Regions from separate parts of the Ruminococcus sporogenes genome, predicted to be linked through region 2. Evidence: predicted binding sites of a transcription regulator. Region 2 holds the regulator's gene; the other holds the start of a gene.
What was found. Region 2 encodes Rex, which represses fermentation and respiration genes when NADH is low (regulators of the CRP and FNR family bind a similar motif). Its sites were predicted from a motif close to ATTGTTAANNNNTTAACAAT; they were not measured.

Region 1: ACYQ0N_RS01465 (NAD(P)H-dependent oxidoreductase subunit E) is a predicted target of Rex. The motif match lies at 1,344-1,363, and genes of this name have one in related genera.

Annotation. Positions count from the first base shown of each region.
Region 1 covers NZ_BAAHOA010000001.1:276,459-279,614, reverse strand. The annotation lists gene ACYQ0N_RS01470 ([Fe-Fe] hydrogenase large subunit C-terminal domain-containing protein) at 1-1,028, opposite strand, end outside; gene ACYQ0N_RS01465 (NAD(P)H-dependent oxidoreductase subunit E) at 1,068-1,310, opposite strand; gene ACYQ0N_RS01460 (AsmA family protein) at 1,478-3,156, opposite strand, start outside.
Region 2 covers NZ_BAAHOA010000001.1:97,175-100,330, reverse strand. The annotation lists gene ACYQ0N_RS00525 (DUF6630 family protein) at 1-73, shown strand, start outside; gene ACYQ0N_RS00520 (NADP-dependent isocitrate dehydrogenase) at 91-1,299, shown strand; gene ACYQ0N_RS00515 (redox-sensing transcriptional repressor Rex) at 1,325-1,972, shown strand; gene ACYQ0N_RS00510 (FeoB-associated Cys-rich membrane protein) at 2,014-2,208, opposite strand; gene feoB (ferrous iron transport protein B) at 2,275-3,156, opposite strand, start outside.

The DNA.
Region 1 (3,156 bases), 180 kb from region 2:
CTGCTGCTCGGCATTGCCCTGTGCAGAATTTCTCCCTTGAACTCCTTTTTAAGCTTCGCACTGTCAACCTCAGGTGTTTTAAACCTTTCTTTCCCGGCATATTTGTCAACAGCAACAAAATCAGTCACAGGCTGTCTGTGTTCCTTATCCATTGCCGGTCCCCCTATGCAGCTTCCGGCACATGCGGACATCTCTATAAAGCAATCGCTTATTTTTCCGTCAATTACATCTTTGATAGCCGCAATACAGTTATCTGTGCCGTCAACCGATAAATAACTATATCTTTCACTGTTCCTCGACATTGTACGAAGTATTCCTCCGCTTGTCGGGTAAAGCCTTGTCAGCCCCTTTTCGACCGTATCCTCCATCGGTCTGAATTCGATTCCTTCTTCATTAAGCCATTCAGTCAGTTCCTCAAAGGTCAGAACAGTATCGACCAATCCCTTATATTTATCCGCTTCCTCTTTTTTAGAAATACATGGTCCTATAAAAACGGTATAACAGTCGGGATATTCGTCCTTTAGCTTCTGACAGTGAGCCTGCATAGGCGACAAAACGTCAGCCAGATATTTTACCGCTCCGGGGTAATACTTCTGTATAAGAGTGTTAACAGTATTGCAGCATGAAGAAATAATAACGCTATGGCCGCCTTCCTGTATTAATTTTTCATATTCAGACGTAACAAGCTGCGCGCCGACTGCCGTTTCCTCCGCAAAATAAAAACCCAGTCTTTTCAAAGCGTCCTGCATTGAGGCTATTGTAACTCCCTCATAATTTGCGGCAAACGCCGGAGCTATGCTTGCAACTACTCTTTTTCCCCCCGACATAGCCTCTCTGACTCTTGACACGTCGTTTCTTATCTGCTTGGCGTTCTGAGGACAGACTACGAAGCATGTTCCACAGAGAATACATTCATCATTTATTATATTCGCCTGATTTCCCGAAAATTTTATTGATTTAACCGGACAATGACGTATACATTTATAGCAATTTTTACAATTCAACTTTTTAAGCTGCAAATAATCCATCATTTTAATCTGCTCCATTTCAATATGTATTTCAGGCGTTTATATCTTATCGAGAACATGCTTTTTAAATATATCGTCAAAATTGTCCGGAGATACGCCGCATATAATCTCATCGTCAATTTTAATTGATACCCCTTCTGTACATTTTCCCAAACAAAAAGCTCCGGAAAGCTTTATTTTATCCTCAAGGTTATTTTCCTTTACCGCATCTTTTATAAGTTCTACTATTTTTGCGGATCCTCTCAGATGACACGAGCTTCCGACGCAAACAAAAATATTCATTATCTTAAACCTCCGTTTTTATATTAGATCCGTATTGTTAATTTATTAACAATCATATTATATCATATAGAATTTTTCATGTCAACGGGTTTTAATAATATTGTTGTTTTAAATAAACAAAAACGGCTGGAAATTATATCCAACCGTTTCAGTTTAATTTTTAAAAGTTAAAACTCCATAAACTCTATATTTATTTCATAAATTTTTCCATCGTAATAATAAACTACCATTTCGTTCCATTCAGATGATATATCATAAATGGTGAAGTATCCGTTATTAGCATCCTGTAGCTTTACGCCGTATTTATTCGCCAAATCCGCAACGTTGCCTCCGACAGCAAAACCGTCGATTGTAACCGAAACCGGCGAGCCCTCGGAAACATCAATACCTGAAATCAGGCAGTCCTTCGGAGCCGCGTCCGTATCAGATTCATTAGCAACAGTTAATCCAAATGAATAATCATCATTATAAAAGCTTTCAAGATATCCGGCTTCAACCTTTTCCTTATCAATTGTAACCTGATCTATAAGTCCGTCAATTTTGGCAGGAAGCTTGACGCTCTGTCCGTTTACCTTTATATCAAGCTTTGAAAAATCATAAGTAACATCTCCGCTGACGCCGGTCGTTGAGCCTGAGGTAATGTCTCCGGCAGATCCGTCTGTTATGCCGCTTCCGGTATATCCGCCTGTAACATCTCCGCTCTGATCAGACATAGCCGCACTCATTAACGCTCCCAAACCGTCAACTCCAAAGGCAGAGCCTATATTATTAATAAAGGTTTCAAGATCTGCATTTGATATATACTGCTCAAGCTGTGCGCCATCCTCTGAATACTGATAAACCTGCTGAGAAGAATCAAATTCCGGAATATCCACGGTAAGCTCTTCCTTAGAGGTCAGCGACAATGTTCCGTAATTTTTGCCGTCGACAGTGATGTCTGATTTAATTGTTTGGCTCTTTCCGTCCGAGTCAAGGTTTACAGTAATAACCGGACCGTTTAACGATGTCAGGTCAACTGAAACGTCTCCCTTTAAATATCCTTTATCTTCATTAATAGTTTCTAAATCGCTGTAATTAATCGCAAATTCAATATTATCGCCCGATCCCGCAAACATAACCTTAGCGCTGCCGCTTTCCTTACCGGATTTTTCTTCACAATTTCCGACGATCTGAAAACCTTCGTCATTTGCTAAAAGCTTAATGTCAAAAGAACTGTCAGAACCGTCCTTTGCAGTCATATAACCGATATCGATATTTTCTTCATCAGGAACAACAAATTCACGTCCGCAGATTTTTCCGTTGGAATCAACGTAAACGTACATTTTTAAAACAGTATCTCCGCCGCTGACGCTAACTGTTCCGATTTGCGAAAGCAGACTATCGACAGCCGCTGTATAATCGTCTTCAGTTAAACCGAACTTTTCAACTAGCTTAATAAGAGTTTTATCCTTTTTAGCCTCTTTCAAAACGTCCTTGACAATACTGAAAACGGTTCCCTGATCAATATTTGCTTCAAGCTTATTATATGTAGTTTCAACTCCGTTTACTTCGCATTCAATGCTTTTGTCAAGCTCTACGTCGTCAATATTCTCGAAAACAATCGTAAAATATTTTACCATAAGCTCGTTAAGCTCTTTTTCAGAGAGCATTTCTTTAAGAGACTCAGGATCAGTAGATATGGACATTAATGCATCCATATATGATTCTATAAAAGCCGCTTCCTCAACTCCCATATCGCTATACATTTCTTCCATAACTGTATCAAGATCCATGGATATGTAAGAAGGCGATAGCTCCGGAATCTGATAATAATAAACTCCGTCCATCATATATAAATTCATTGTAG
Region 2 (3,156 bases):
CGTTTCGGCTGATGTTTACAATATAATTTCGGACGCTGCAGAAAGCAACGGTCACAAAATAGACGAATTATAATTAACGGGAGGAAACCAATGGCAAAAATTCAGATGAAAACACCGCTGGTCGAAATGGACGGCGACGAAATGACAAGAATACTCTGGAAATGGATAAAGGAGATTCTTCTTGAGCCCTATATCGACCTAAACACAGAGTATTACGACCTCGGTCTCGAATACAGAGAAAAAACAAAGGACAGAGTTACCTTCGACAGCGCCGAGGCCACAAAAAAATACGGAGTAGCTGTAAAATGCGCAACGATCACTCCGAATGCAGCCAGAATGCCCGAATACAATCTTACAGAAATGTGGAAATCCCCTAACGGAACCATAAGGGCTATACTGGACGGCACCGTTTTCAGAACTCCTATTCTTGTCAAAGGAATTACGCCGTATATTCCGTCATGGACAAATCCTATAACAATCGCTCGTCACGCCTACGGAGACGTATATAAGAATACTGAAATGCAGGTCAGCGGCGGCGGTAAGGCGGAACTTGTCTACACCGACAAGGACGGAAACGAAACCAGACAGCTTATCCATGAATTCGACGGCGACGGAATAATCCAGGGTTTGCACAATATTGATAAAAGTATCGCAGGCTTTGCAAAATCATGCTTTAATTACGCCCTTGATACAAAGCAGGACGTATGGTTTGCAACCAAGGATACTATTTCAAAAAAATATGACCACAGATTCAAGGATATATTTCAGGAAATCTTTGACGCCGAATATAAGGAAAAATTCGAAGCAGCAGGAATTGAATATTTCTATACTCTCATAGACGACGCCGTTGCAAGAGTTATTCGTTCAAACGGCGGCTATATCTGGGCATGCAAAAACTATGACGGAGACGTTATGTCGGATATGGTTTCAACAGCTTTCGGAAGTCTCGCAATGATGACCTCCGTTCTTGTTTCACCTGACGGAGTTTATGAATACGAAGCGGCGCACGGAACAGTCCAGCGTCACTATTATAAATATCTCAAGGGCGAGGAAACGTCGACTAACTCGGTCGCTACTATTTTTGCATGGAGCGGCGCTTTAAGAAAAAGAGGCGAGCTTGACGGCAGCAGCGAACTTACTGAATTTGCGGATAATCTTGAAAGAGCAACCATACAAACGATTGAGGACGGCGTTATGACCGGCGATCTCTATATGCTTTCAAAGCTTGAAAATAAGAAAAAGGTAGATTCAAGAACGTTTTTGGAGGAAATCAACAGCAGACTTTCTCAGATGGTTTAATATATTTTAGGAAGGATCGGATTTCATGTCAAAACCCTTAATTTCAGCTCCGGTAATAAAGCGTCTGCCAAGGTATTACCGGTTTTTAGGCGAGCTTGAAAACCAAGGCTTTACAAGAATATCAAGCCGTGAGCTTTCTGAAAAAATGGGACTTACGGCGTCGCAGATAAGACAGGATCTAAACTGCTTCGGAGGCTTCGGTCAGCAGGGATACGGCTACAATGTAAAAGAACTGCATAAAGCCATCGGAGAAATACTCGGAATCAACGCCGGCAACAGGACAATACTTATAGGCGCAGGAAATCTTGGCAGAGCTATCGCCTCTCACATTGATTTTACTAAGCGGGGCTTCAGGCTTATAGGGATTTTTGACAGTAATCCTGAAAAAACCGGACAGATAATTTCCGGAATTAAAGTTTCCCACACAGACGTTATTGAAAAATTCTGCAAGGATAATAACCCTGTATGCGCAGTACTGTGTATTCCTAAATCCTCAGCACAGGAAATAGCAAACAGGCTGGTAACGCTGGGAATAAAGGGCTTCTGGAATTTCAGTCATTACGATCTTAAAATGGACCATAACGACAGTATAATTGTTGAAAACGTACATCTGGCCGACAGCCTTATGACGTTAGCTTACGGGCTTCACTCTAATTCCGATAGAGAAGAATAAAAAAATCAGGCTTTAAAAAGCCTGATTTTTTTATTTGATTATTATTTGTTAAGTTCTTTGTTTTTCTGACCGCTGCGGCATAAAGAAGAATTCGGACAGCAGCCGCAGTTGCAGCCGCATGAGGATTTACCGCCCGCCTTGTCTTTTCTGAGCTTTATTACAATAAGCGTCACAACAGCTGCAATTATAAGAAATACCACTATTGTTCCGATATTTGAAATCAGATAATCCATCATCGCTTTTATTCCGCCTTTCTCTCCGTCAGGAAGATCGCCCGCAGCTCTAAAAGAAATTTTACCGGCTTACGCTTTTACCCTGACTTTTGTTTTAAGCGCACTGCTTTCATTATACGGCCTTACAAGCATATAAACAATAAACGCAATCAGAATCAGCGCCGCGATAAGACCGATAACATTTACATTTCCTGTAAATACCGAGCCTACCTGATAAATTATAAGCGAAACCGCATATGCAAAAACGCACTGATAGCCTATTGCAAACAAGGTCCATTTCGCATTGTTCATTTCACGCTTGATAGCTCCCATTGCCGCAAAGCACGGCGCGCACAGAAGATTGAAAACAAGGAAAGAATATGCTGAAAGCCGTGTAAACGCAGCGGCGACCTCCGGCCATATCTCGTCTCCGTTTTCAGAAAGCTCCTCCCCTGCAAAGTGAAATAGTTGTCCGAACGTTGCAACAACGTTTTCCTTTGCAATAAGTCCGGTAACAGTCGCGACGGCGGATTTCCAGTCGCCCCAGCCAAGCGGAGCGAATATCCACGCAAACGCGTTTCCGATTTTTGCAAGGACAGAATTATCCAGATCGTCGACCATTCCAAAACCGTTTTCCCAGCCAAACGCCTGAAGAAACCAAAGAATAATTGACGACAAAAGAATTATGGTACCTGCTTTCTTTATAAACGACCAGCCTCTTTCCCACATTGAGCGCAGAACGTTGCCTACTGTAGGCAGATGATATGCCGGCAGCTCCATTACAAAGGGCGCCGGATCACCGGAAAACAATTTGGTTTTCTTGAGCATTATACCTGAAACTATAATGGCGCCGACTCCGATAAAATATGCGGAAGCTGAAACCCAGCCGGCATTATTGAAAAGCGCTCCGGCAATAAGACCTATTATCGGCAGCTTCGCGCCGCATGGAATAAACGTGGTAGTCATAATAGT